Regions from separate parts of the Paenibacillus sp. FSL L8-0502 genome, predicted to be linked through region 1. Evidence: riboswitches for the same ligand, from Rfam matches in the RefSeq annotation. Region 1 holds a riboswitch; each other region holds the start of a gene.
What was found. Region 1 has a riboswitch for glycine ahead of NSQ57_RS19020 (sodium:alanine symporter family protein). Riboswitches for the same ligand answer to the same signal wherever they lie in the genome.
Positions count from the first base shown of each region.

Region 2: linked by a shared signal. The riboswitch ahead of sdaAB (L-serine ammonia-lyase, iron-sulfur-dependent subunit beta) and the one ahead of NSQ57_RS19020 (sodium:alanine symporter family protein) in region 1 are both predicted to bind glycine.
Region 3: linked by a shared signal. The riboswitch ahead of gcvT (glycine cleavage system aminomethyltransferase GcvT) and the one ahead of NSQ57_RS19020 (sodium:alanine symporter family protein) in region 1 are both predicted to bind glycine.

Region 1 is NZ_CP151958.1:4,376,290-4,380,686, reverse strand. Features, by position in the region: gene NSQ57_RS19035 (PRD domain-containing protein) at 1-145, opposite strand, end outside; gene NSQ57_RS19030 (LacI family DNA-binding transcriptional regulator) at 379-1,350, opposite strand; gene NSQ57_RS19025 (glycoside hydrolase family 1 protein) at 1,564-3,021, shown strand; glycine riboswitch at 3,187-3,263, shown strand; glycine riboswitch at 3,282-3,376, shown strand; gene NSQ57_RS19020 (sodium:alanine symporter family protein) at 3,537-4,397, shown strand, end outside.
Region 2 is NZ_CP151958.1:440,449-444,845, forward strand. Features, by position in the region: gene NSQ57_RS01975 (Ig-like domain-containing protein) at 1-452, shown strand, start outside; gene sdaAA (L-serine ammonia-lyase, iron-sulfur-dependent, subunit alpha) at 613-1,512, opposite strand; gene sdaAB (L-serine ammonia-lyase, iron-sulfur-dependent subunit beta) at 1,502-2,191, opposite strand; glycine riboswitch at 2,314-2,407, opposite strand; gene NSQ57_RS01990 (DUF6359 domain-containing protein) at 2,734-4,329, shown strand.
Region 3 is NZ_CP151958.1:4,210,979-4,215,375, reverse strand. Features, by position in the region: gene gcvPB (aminomethyl-transferring glycine dehydrogenase subunit GcvPB) at 1-506, opposite strand, end outside; gene gcvPA (aminomethyl-transferring glycine dehydrogenase subunit GcvPA) at 503-1,858, opposite strand; gene gcvT (glycine cleavage system aminomethyltransferase GcvT) at 1,985-3,085, opposite strand; glycine riboswitch at 3,262-3,453, opposite strand; gene gcvH (glycine cleavage system protein GcvH) at 3,754-4,146, shown strand.

The sequences.
Region 1 (4,397 bases):
TGAAAATCTTATCTATTTTATCATCATCGACTTGATCGCCAGCCACCTTTTTGAAGGAAATACCTCTTCCCATCACGATGACCTCTTTGCCTTTATCGTTTTTAGTCAATAGGACGTTGTTATTGAGCACCTTCTCAATAATCATTGAAGTTCCCCCTCCCATCCTTTACCAATAAAAAATGCCTAAGCACAATTCAATACTATTGTTAGCAATAGTACTGAATTGAACTCAGGCATTGCCCGCATCACCGGTCACAATCCTTCGATATAGTGCTATTGTAGCACAAAAAAAAGCGATTTCAACATTTTTTATTCTGTTTCGACAAAAAAGATTTTATATCAAGGCCCTTTTGCCTAATTTGCAAGTAAAGCGTTACCTTATGTGGTCGTACGTTCAATGAGGCTGTACTCTAGCGAATGAAGCTCCATTTGGCGTCCAATCAGCTGGGGGGAAAGCATGAAAAAGGCATTTTGTGCTTGAGCCATGATGGGATTTTGAATCGTTGTAATCCCCAACGTATGCGACAGCTCCGTGTTATCAAACCCAACAATCGCCAGATCTCCCGGTACGTTCAGCCGTTGTCTGCGTGCTTCGCAGAGAATGCCCACGGCTACATAATCGTTAGCACATAAAATAGCCTCTGGGAATTCCCCCCGATGCTGTAACAAATCCCGTACGACCTGTTCGCCATCACGGATATTATAAATTGAAGAGTGATTCCAGTGTTGCAACACTGGCAGATTGTGCTCACTCATGATCTGTTCATAGGCTCGTTGTCTGCTATGGGTATTGATGCTGCTCGGACGGCCAAAAGCATTGGCTATACGAGTATAGCCTTTTTGTATCAAATGCTTTAGTGCTAGCATGTAACCTTCATATTGATCCATTGCCACGGAGCGAATATCGGTATGCTCCATTCGTTGCCAGGCCACGATTGGGCCATATTTACAATAGGTACTCAAAAAATCAGTGTCATTCACGCAGGAAATGATGACCAGCGCGTCGACTCTTTTTCTTTTTAAATCTTCAAAAGCTTGAAGCTCTTTCTTTTTGTCTTCTCCCGAAGTATAAATAATGGTCTGGAATTCATATTGTCCGGCGATTTCTACAAAGCTGTCCAGAAAAGCAAGAACAATTTCATTAATCGTTGAAGTGATGATACCAATCTGAAGCGTCTGACCCTTGGATAGGGAAATGGCATTCCGATTAGGAACATAATCTAATTCCTGCATGATTTTCAAAATCTTAGCTCTTGTTTCATGACTGACATGGGGGGACTGATTTAATACTCTGGATACCGTAGCCTTGGAAAAGCCCGCCAGTTTTGCAATTTGATCAAGATTCGACATGGAGCTTCTCCTCACATAAGAAAAAAATACTTGACATGAAACGCGTTACAACAATTAGGATGCTTATGAGGGCATTACGTCTATTTTAAAGCATCTGTCAATGCATTTCAAAGGAGAACGGTTACCGTTAGGTATGGATTCACATTTGCAGCATTTGATGGGATTACTTAGGCCAAAGTAAAAATCTTATATACGGAAAGAGGTCTTTATACCATGACGAAGATGCTAAAAGGATTTCCGAAAAACTTCTTGTGGGGCGGGGCAACTGCAGCCAACCAATTGGAAGGTGCTTTTGACGTAGATGGAAAAGGCTTGTCCAGCGCAGACATGATTGCTTATGTACCCAAAGCGGAACGTAAGAACGATCACGCTATAGAGATTTCGTCCGAGCGACTCGAAGACATTTTGGCAGGCAAAGTCAATGCCCGTTTCCCAAAACGTGAAGGTGTGGACTTTTACCACCACTACAAAGAAGATATTGCATTGTTCGCTGAAATGGGCTTTAAAGTATTTCGTATGTCCATCCACTGGTCGCGGATTTTCCCGAATGGCTATGATCACGAGCCGAATGAAGCAGGATTGCAATTCTACGACAATGTATTTGATGAGCTGCGCAAATATAATATTGAGCCCTTGGTAACATTGTCACATTATGAAACACCGCTAGGTCTGACTCAGAAGTATAATGGCTGGCTGGGTCGTGAAGTCATACAGCATTACGTCAATTATGCCGAAACGGTGTTTACACGCTATAAGGATAAAGTAAAATACTGGCTGACCTTTAATGAAATCAATGTAATGACCATGAGTCCGTTCACCGGTGGCGGTGTGGTTATTGACCGTGTAGAAAACAAACAGCAAGCGATATATCAAGCATTGCATCATCAATTTGTAGCTAGTGCACTGGCAACCAAACGGGGACATGAGATCATCCCGGGTGCTCAGATCGGCTGTATGTTGGCACGTATAGAAAGCTATCCACATACGTGTAACCCAGCGGATATACTGAAAGCCCAGCATGAAAATCAGATGAACCTATTCTTTACGGATGTGCATGCCCGTGGGGAATATTCCAACTATATGAATCGTTATTTTGAAGAAAATAATATTGTGATCCAGACAGAACCCGGCGATGACGAAATTTTGAAAAATAATACGGTTGATTTTATCTCATTTAGCTACTACATGACCTTGACCGTATCGGCAGGTCCAGAAGGCGAGAAAGCAGCAGGAAACCTGATTGGCGGCGTGAAAAATCCGTATCTGCAATCCTCCGACTGGGGATGGCAGATCGATCCGATCGGCCTGCGTGTTACACTGAATACGTTTTATGATCGCTATCAAAAGCCTCTGTTCATCGTGGAAAATGGCTTGGGTGCATATGATAAGGTGGAAGAGGACGGCTCTGTGCATGACACGTATCGCATTGATTACTTGCGTCAGCATATTGTCCAAATGAAGGAAGCGATTGCCGACGGTGTTGATCTGATTGGTTACACCAACTGGGGCCCTATCGACCTTGTGAGCATGTCTACTTCCGAAATGTCCAAGCGCTACGGATTTATTTACGTTGATCTGGATGATGACGGTAACGGAACGCTCAAACGCTCCAAAAAAGACTCTTTTAACTGGTATAAAAATGTGATAGCAACCAATGGTGAAGAATTGTAATTTCATATCGTCTCGGGCGGGTATAGCAGAGGACATCCTAAGGATGCAATCTGCTGTACCCGCTTTTTTGATAGACATAATAATATTTCAGAGGGCTTCACAAACTTTTCACTTGTAATAAGCTGAAAGTTTTCTGTATAATGAATAAAAATTTCATATGTCTGGTTGATGTTTGCGGGAGATGGAACGAAAGTTCCGACCGAAGGGGCAAAACTCTCAGGTGCTTAGGCTGTTTACAGCCACAAGCGGGGACCGTAAACGGACAGAACTCTGGAGAGACCCTTAATTGGGCGCCGAAGGTGCACCGCAGAGAACATCTGCTTAAACTCTCAGGCAAAAGGACAGAGACGCGAATAACCTGTGACAGGGAATGCCCTAGGCTTTTTTATGAGCTATTAGAGGCAGAAACCTGCACAAGATGGTTGTATTTTTTCGTGCCTTTAACCTCTCCAGGAGTCGAATCAGCTGATTTGACTCTTTTTTGTTTTCTAATATGTTGGAGGAGCGGGTTGAAAATGAATTTGGTACATGTGTTAGAAACGATTGACAGCTGGATATGGGGAGCGCCGCTTCTTATTCTCGTGATGGGCACGGGGTTGTGGCTAACGATCCGCTTGAAGCTGCTTCAGGTTATTCGATTGCCTTTGGCGCTCAAGCTAATTGGTAAAGCGCCGGACGAAGGTAGCGGAGATGTAAGCAGCTTCGGTGCATTGAGTACGGCACTGGCAGCTACTGTAGGTACAGGAAGTATTGTTGGCGTAGCGACAGCGATCAAGCTGGGTGGGCCCGGTTCATTATTCTGGATGCTGGTTGCAGCTTTTTTCGGGATGGCAACCAAATATGCGGAAGGATTATTATCCGTTAAATACCGTGTTAAAGACCGGAACGGACAATTTTCGGGTGGTCCGATGTATTATATTGAAAATGGACTTGGCCGCCGTTTCAAGCCGCTGGCGATGTTGTTTGCCTTTTCTGGTGTTCTTGTAGCCCTATTTGGAATCGGTACTTTTCCGCAAGTAAAGGCTATCGTTTCTTCGACGGAAAGTAGCTTTGGAGTGCCAACGGTAGTTACAGCGATCATTATTTCCGTGTTAACTGCTGTTGTTACGATTGGAGGACTCAAAAGTATTGCCAAGGTATCCACAAAGATTGTTCCATTCATGTCGGGGCTCTATATCGTAGTTTGCTTAATTGTACTCATTAAGTTTGCAGGAGAGCTTCCTCATGCGATTGCTTTAGTATTACAAGGGGCCTTCTCGACCACATCTGCAACGGGTGGATTTGCCGGAGCGACGATTATGTTGGCGATGCGAAGTGGAGTTGCCAGAGGTATTTTTGCTAATGAAGCCGGTTTGGGAAGTGCGCCAATTGCAGCA
Region 2 (4,397 bases), 1.9 Mb from region 1:
GAGATCAAAAAACCATCGCGATTGTGGTTAAATCGAGCGATGGTAAAGAAAAGGATGTTACAACCCAAGCTGAATGGAAAACGTCCAATTATAAGGTAGCCACTGTTAAAAAGGGTCAGGTTACCGCGGTCAGCTACGGTAAAGCTAACATTCAGGCGAAGTTCGGCGGGAAGATAATCAGCGTACCTGTAGATGTTGATACGCTTAAATATTTGCAAACAGACGAAGTCGCCTTGAATTTGAAGGCAGGACAGCTGGCTAAGGTTACGGCTACAGCCACGTATAAGGATGAGTCGGAGAAGGATGTTTCCAAACCGGCTGTCTGGTCCTCGTCCAGAATTATTGTGGCGACCGTCAAAGACGGTAACATTAAGGCACAGGGCAAGGGCAAAGCAGTAATTACTGTGAAATATGCAGGTAAAATGACGAAGATACAGGTAACCGTTCAGTAATCTGTAACCCGACTAAAAAGAAAAAGAGCAAGCATACGTCCAGCGACGATATGCTTGCTCTTTTCTTTATAAGGGCGAATTCTCTTTCCCTAGGACAATGTAGGGGAGAGGTAGTCGCCTTGTTTTATAGAGGAAAAGTAATTGGTTTAAAGCTTAGAAATTACGACTTATTCTTCTTGATTGATGCGTTGCGTGTAAGTGATTCGGTCAAACGCTTGCCAGTCGGCGTCTGAGCCAAGCCGCCTTTGGCGGTCTCGCGGTGCTTCGACGGCATCGCGCTGCCGACTTCAAGCATCACGTCAATGACTTCGTCAGACGGAATAGCGCTGCGCACACCCGCCAAAGCCATGTCCGCTGCGGCAAGCGCAGTCACGGCTCCCAGCCCGTTGCGCACGATGCACGGAATCTCCACGAGTCCGGCGACGGGGTCGCAAATCAGGCCGAGCGTGTTCTTAAGAGCGAGGCCCACGGCGTGAACAGCCTGTTCAGGCGTACCACCGCGTAGCTCGACCATAGCGCCAGCGGCCATCCCGATAGCTGAGCCAATCTCAGCCTGACAGCCTCCCTCCGCGCCAGAAATGAAGGAGTTGTTGGCGATCACGTAGCCAATGGCTCCAGCGGCGAATAGGCCGTTCACCATATGCTCATCATCCCAGCCGAACCGTTCCTGCGCACTGATGAACACACCAGGGATAACCCCACATGAGCCTGCGGTAGGAGTGGCGACAATGCGACCCATGGATGCATTAACCTCCGACACGGAGAGGGCATAAGCCATGGCGAGCGCGGAGGCATCACCGGAGCAGGTCTCCCCTGACCGCAGATACTCGGCCAGGCGCTTGCCGTCGCCGCCCGTCAATCCACTGCGGGATACGGTGTCTTGTGTCTGACCGCGATGAACGGCTTCCTTCATGATTTCATAATAATCAGACATTTGGCGAAAGATTTCTTCCTCCGTTGTATTCGTTTCTTGTACCTGCTCTTGAATCATCAAGCGGCCAATCGTGGTGGATTCTTCAGCGCATAAAGCGCTGATCTCATGCAGATGGCTAAACCGCATCGGATTCAGCTCCTTTTTTCAAATTAATCATCTTAATTTCATACATATGAGGTAAAGAACGCAGTTCCGCAATCAGTTCAGCTGGAGCAGAACTGTCCGTTTCAATGGCGGTGAGTGCTTCACCATCCCGGCCTTTGCGATCTACGTGCATATAGGCAATGTTAATGTGGGCCGCGCCCAGCGCTGAAGTTATTGCGCCCAATGTACCGGGCTTATCCGAGTGGAGAAGCACCAGCGTAGGCAGCTCCCCGGTCAGATTGACCCGGAATTCGTTGAGTTGCTGGACATGGATGCTGCCGCCGCCGATGGAGGAGCCCAGCAGTGTGCGCTGATCCTCGCCCTTCCACAACTCGAAACGGACGGTGTTCGGATGAGGAGCGGGGAGTCCACTGACGGCGAATTCCACGGTCATCCCGGCTTGCTCGGCCCATTGCTCGGCATCTGGAATCCGGTGATCGTCCGTATCGTAATTAAGCAGTCCTGCGATGAGCGCCAGATCCGTACCGTGTCCTTTATACGTATCGGCAAAGGAGCCGTACAGTGTCATACGGGCACGGTCAGGCTGCGCCCCGAGCCAGTGCCGGGCAACGCGTGCGAGTCGCACCGCGCCTGCGGTGTGTGAACTGGAAGGTCCGGTCATGGCCGGGCCGATAATAGAAAATACATCTTTGAAACGCATGGTGTGGCCCCCTGTATGTTCTAATACCATACTATATGGTATTTCCGCGTCTTTGCGCGGTTATGACGGTTCCTAATGCTGACGCACAATGTGAGCACAAAAAAGGACAGGATAAGGAAGTTTCCCTTATCTCTGTCCTCGTTACCTGAGAGTTTCGTGCGGTGTTCTTACCGCCTTACCCCTTGGGTGGCTTGCGCTCTCTCCAGAGTTGCGTCAGATGACGATACATGGACCTGAGAGATTATCCGCCAGCCGGGTGCTGGCGTCTTGCTCCTTCGGTGCCGCCAGAGTGTAAGCCCCCTGGACAGACTCTCCCGTCATCTTCATTCGCGTATACCGTTCTACATGTCTTTCTTAGCGTAATGTATGACGTGCTCGGTGTCAATCACAGGGTTTAATTTTTACATAAACAGGTGCATTTCCAATAAAAAAGATTAAAGTTTACATAATTACGGATGAAATCAGGAAGGAATTAGAAGATTGGCGGCTAATCTGATAGAGGACAAGTACATTTATGGAAATCATAGGAGGGATATTGACGTATGGTAAAAGGCTTGCGGTTCACAGGTTCACGCTTAAAAGGGATGCTGCATCTAGCAGCGATCGTTTCACTGCTGATCGGGATCTTCGTTCCGTTCGGTCAGGTCAAGGCAGAGGGAGCATTGACAGTAGCCGAAGCACTTCAGGGCCAAAGCAGTGGAGGTACGGTGACGGTAGAAGGTTATATCGTCGGACATGCTACCGGATCGAAAACGGCTAACTTTTCTTCTCCGTTTGCGAATGATTTTAACGTACTGATTGCTGACCAGGCTAATGAACGTAGCACTTCTAATCTATTGGATGTACAGCTGACATCCGCGTACAGAGGGCAATTTGGACTGTCAGGCCATCCTGAGCTGATCGGCAGCAAAATCCGTGTGACGGGTACACTTGGCGCCTACAATAATTTTGGTGGAGTGAAAAGCCCAAGCGCTGTTGAACTGGTGAACGGAAGCGAGCCAGGGGAACCTGGTGAACCTGAACCTGGCAACCCGGGTCAACCCGGTACTACATTGCCGGATGGAAAAGGCAAAAAGGTGCTGTTCGATAATACGCACGCACAGACCGCTGGTGCAGCAGATTGGGTCATTGAAGGCGCCTTCTCCGACTTTGCCAATGGACTGCGTAATGTAGGCTTTACGGTAGACCCATTAAATCGTCCCATTCCTTTTACTTATGGAGAGCAGGCCATAACCTATGACAAGCTGCGCCAATATGATGTGTTCATTATTGGTGAAGCGAATGTTGCCTTTAAGGCATCCGAGCAGGCTGCCCTGCTGCAATACGTGAATAACGGAGGGAGCGTCTTCTTCATCTCCGATCATTATAATGCAGATCGTAACAAAAACCGTTGGGATTCCTCCGAGGTTATGAATGGCTACCGTCGTGGAGCCTATACTAATCCGGCCAAAGGCATGACTGCAGAAGAGGCTGCATCACCGGCAATGCAAGGATTAACAAGCTCCGATTGGCTGGCGGCCAACTTTGGCGTTCGTTTCCGTTACAATGCGCTCGGTGATGTGAATGCTACCGACATTGTAGCCGCAGATCAATCTTTCGGTATTACCAAGGGTGTGCGCTCGATTGCCATGCATGCAGGATCTACGCTGGCTATTATTGATCCTACCAAGGCTAAAGGCATTGCTTATATCCCTTCAGGCACGAAAAAATGGGGGAATGCGGTAGATCAGGGGGTTTATAACGGCGGGGGCCGTGCGGAAGGACCTTATGCCGCTATCTCCAAGGTAGGCCAAGGCAAGGCGGCATTCATCGGTGATTCTTCCCCTGTAGAAGATGCTACACCGAAATATGTGCGTGAGGAAAACGGACAGTCGAAGAAGACATATGATGGCTTCAAAGAAGTGGATGATTCAACCTTCCTGGTGCAAACGGTTCAATGGCTTGCATGGAAGCAGGACTACACGAAATTGTCTGATGTGGCAGGTTTGACTCTGGATCAACCAACGAAGCTTCTGCCATTCGAAGAGCCTGCGGCGTCCACGGAACCACAGCCTGAGCCTTGGTCTGCTCCGGCAGCAGGCTACAAATGGTACGATCCTAGAACATTCAAGTCTGGCTCCTATGGAGCGGCTTCGTAAATTATATTGTCAGGAGCTCAATGTGAGCTTGGGTTAGTTAGTCGTTTGATCCCTGCTGAGGGATCAGG
Region 3 (4,397 bases), 170 kb from region 1:
GCCTCGTGGTACGAGCGAATCATCATCAGCCCGGTCCATTCGCCATGGGCGCCAGCAGCGGGCTGGAGCGTGACGGCATCCATGCCGGTCAACGCAGCCAGATCGTTTTGGAGCGTATGCAGCAGCTCCATAGCCCCCTGGATGCTATTCTCCGGCTGATATGGATGAATTTTAGCGAAGCCTGCGTAACGGGCGACATCCTCATTCACTTTTGGATTGTATTTCATCGTACACGAGCCAAGCGGATAAAATCCGTTGTCGACGCCGAAGTTGCGCTGGGACAGGGCGGTATAATGGCGAATAACATCTACTTCGTATACCTCGGGTAATGCCGCAGGTTCGCTGCGCAGCGCATAATCCGGCAAAAGCTCTGCCACCGGGCGACGAGGAACGTCGCACTCGGGAAGGGAATAAGCGATGCGACCCGGACGGCTCAATTCAAAAATGAGCGCTTGATCGTGTTCCTTCAACAGCTCTTGTTTCTGGTCCGGTCCGGTGTGTGTCATAGCAATCCCTCCAAGGTGTGTACAAATTGGTCGATCTCTTCTTTGGTTCTTTGCTCCGTCACGGCAATCAGCATGTGACCCGCAAGTTCCGGATAGTCCCGGCCCAAATCATAGCCTGCGATAAATCCAGCAGCTAACAGATTGTCCTGAAGTTTGCTCACATCCGTACCTTCAGGCAGCCTAAGGGCAAACTCGTTAAAGGTCGGTGCGTGAAATGAGGCAGTTACGCCTTTCAAGCTCAGCAATTGTTCTAACGCATAGCGGCTTTTATGCAAATTCAGCTCGGCTACTTCCTGGATGCCCTGTCTCCCCATGACGGACAAGTACACAGATGCAGATAAAGCTAGCAACGCTTGATTGGAACAAATGTTAGAGGTGGCCTTTTCGCGGCGGATATGCTGTTCGCGCGCTTGCAAGGTCAGCACGAAGCCGCGTTTACCATTGCGATCAGTGGTCTGACCCACAATACGGCCGGGGATACGGCGCATATGTGCCTGAGAAACGGCAAAGTATCCACAGGTCGGACCGCCGAGAGAAGAGGAGATGCCAAGTGGCTGCGCGTCTCCTACCACAATATCCGCGCCCTGTTTGCCGGGTGTCTCCAGCAAGCCAAGTGCCAGTGGGTTGGCACTGACGACCAAAAGACCTTTGTGTGCATGGATGAGGTCAGCCATCGGCTGTAGATTTTCCACGGCTCCGAAAAAGTTGGGGCTTTGGACCAAAACAGCCGCGGTCTGTTCCGATACGGCCGCCGCTAACGCATCAGCATCCGTTACACCGTCCGAACAGCCGATCTCCACGATGTCCAAATTCAATCCGCGTGCATAGGTTGCCAATACCTGACGTGCCTCTGGATGGACGGACCTCGATACGATAAGCTGTTTACGGCGGGTAGCTGCGGCGGACAGTGAGCCCGCTTCCGCCAGTGCAGTCGCTCCGTCGTACATGCTGGCATTAGCTACAGCCATGCCCGTCAATTCGCAAATATACGATTGAAACTCGAAAATGGCTTGTAGCTCGCCTTGGCTTACTTCCGGCTGATAGGGGGTGTAGGCAGTGTAGAATTCTGAGCGTGAAGTGATGTGCTGGATGACGGACGGAATATGATGATCATAAATTCCTGCGCCAAGAAAGCTGGCATGTGTGTCTGTATTGGCATTGTGTCCGGCCAGCTCGGTCAAGTGACGGGTTAAGGCTTTCTCATCGAGTCGAGAAGAAAGAGGGAGTTCCCCTTGATATCGAATGGCCTCTGGAATGTCACTGAATAAATCATCAATGGATGATACACCGACCACACGCAGCATTTCGGTTTGATCCTGTTCAGTCATAGGGAGATAACGATGCTGCTTCATAGGTTCTGGCTCCTTTCGAAAAGCAAAATTTTAAATCCGTAAATGAGCTAATAAAAAAGTGTGAGATGAAAACCCGGAAATACATATCTGACATGTTTGCTTTATAGAAATAAGGAGAGTTTAAGATCAGCGTGGGCGCTTATAAAAGGGGGCTGCCACCACCTCGGCACGCAGGCGTTTGCCACGAATCTCAACCTCCAGTGGTGTGGAGAGGGCGCTAAAACGACTGTCCACCAAGGCGAGGCCCAGATTACGCTTCAAGGAGGGCGACTGAGTCCCCGTTGTGACCTCACCGATGTGTTGTCCTTCTGCGAATACCGGATAATGGGCGCGTGGGATACCGCGGTCCATCATTTCTAGCCCGATCAATTTACGAGGAACCCCTTGTTCTTTTTGACGCTGAAGTGCTTCTCTACCGATAAAATCTCCTTTATTCAGCTTGACGAAGAAACCCAGACCGGCTTCGAGTGGTGAAATTGTGGCAGATAACTCCTGTCCGTATAGCGGCAACCGAGCCTCAAAGCGTAGTGTATCGCGAGCACCAAGTCCAGCGGGAATCAGCCCATACGACTCACCGGAACGAAGCAAACCCTCCCATACGGCGGGTGCTTCCGCGGCAGGTACGTAAAATTCAAAACCGTCTTCGCCCGTATATCCGGTTCGTGAGACGAGTGCTTTTGCTCCGAACAATGGCACGTTCTCATGAAAGTGGAAAGATGCCAGATTCGTAATATCCGTATCTGCCACGGCTGCGGCAATACGTGCTGCTTCCGGTCCCTGCAATGCCAGCAATGCTATTGCATCAGACACATTCTCCATGTGAACGGATGCAGGCACATGACGAAGTAACCAATCCCAATCCTTATCAATGTTGGAGGCGTTCACAACGAGCATGTAGCGTTCCGGTCCTTTGCAGTAAACAAGCAGGTCGTCTACTACACCTCCATCGGGGTAACACAGGAGTGAATATTGTGCCTGACCTGGTTCCAACTGGCTGACATCATTCGTGGTCACCCTTTGTAGAAAAGCTTCGGCCTCTTTGCCTTCAACCAAAAACTCACCCATATGCGATACATCGAATAAACCCGCACGTTGCCGGACGGCCTCATGCTCCTTTTGAATGCCGCTAAACTGAACGGGGAGCTCCCAGCCTCCAAAGTCAATACAACGAACCCCAGACTGCGTCCCGTAGGATGAATATAGCGGTGTTTTTCGCAAATTAGTCATGTTTCCACTCCTATCCGGTGTAATCGGCTAAACAAAAAAGACAGGCCGAAAAAAACGTATAGACAGCAGTCTATACTCTTTTTTCAGCTCTGTCCTTGATACCAGAAAGTTACCCCGGTATGTACCGGGTTTCCTCTTGGGTGATCCGCTCCAATAGCGAATGCTCTCCAGAGATGCGTCCGGCAGAGGTCCTTTTGCCTGAGAGATTCACCTGCAATGCAGGCTTACTCCTTCGGCGCTACCTTCGGGATCAGCAGTATATTACCTGGCTTTGCAGATAACAACTTGATCCGATTCGCGTGCACAACTGTCTCACAAGCGGCAACAGCTATGCGAATCTTTTTGGCAGTCTCTCCCTCTGCGTTCATCCGCGTTTGCAGTTGTCGGGTGTTTCTCAAAGTATTTGCTATAACCCATTAATACGCAAATTCATTCAAAATGTCAATAAAAATGTCATCAAAAACAATAGAAAAAACATTTAATATATAAATAAGGATATGTAAGCGTTTGTTATAAATTATTATATTTTTATATAGAGCGCTATAGGAGGTAATATGAAGTATTTTTGTTAGTATTATTGACATGAGTGTTCTTATTGTCATAATCTTAACCTGTCTAATACAGGTGAGCAAATGCGATTTTATTCATATGGAAGTGAGGGGAACAGAATGGGTGAAGTGAAGCAGCAACTTTGGTATACAGACGAACATGAGTGGGTTCAGCGGACAGAGAATGGAACGGTGCGGATTGGTATTACAGACTTTGCACAGCACCAACTGGGTGATATTGTTTTTGTAGAATTACCTGAGGCGGGAGTAACGATTGAGCAGGGAGCGGAGATCGGTACGATTGAATCGGTGAAGACGGTATCCGACCTTTTTGCTCCGGTGACGGGAACCATATTAAAAGTGAATGAAGCGCTGGAAGGTACACCTGAGCTAGTGAATGAATCTCCATATGACAAAGGTTGGATGGTAGAAGTAGAGATGGATAAAGATGTGGAGGAATCATTGGGCAAACTACTGTCGGCGGATCAGTATGAGCAGTTGATTTCGGAGTAATAAATAGAGCAATGCAGCATGAAATAATAGCGTGTTATTCGGAATTTTATATTGATTTTTAATTGAATAAGAGCATCGTTAGTTTGCTCGATTTTTGTATAAAATAGTCGCTATGATTTGACGTAGCGGCTATTTTTTTGTCTTTTTTATGAAAACGTAATTACGTGTGTTGTTCTGATATAGTGGGTTGTCCCCATATAGGAATCATACATAATCCAGCGCGGTTTTTCGACTAATTTCTATAGCTACAG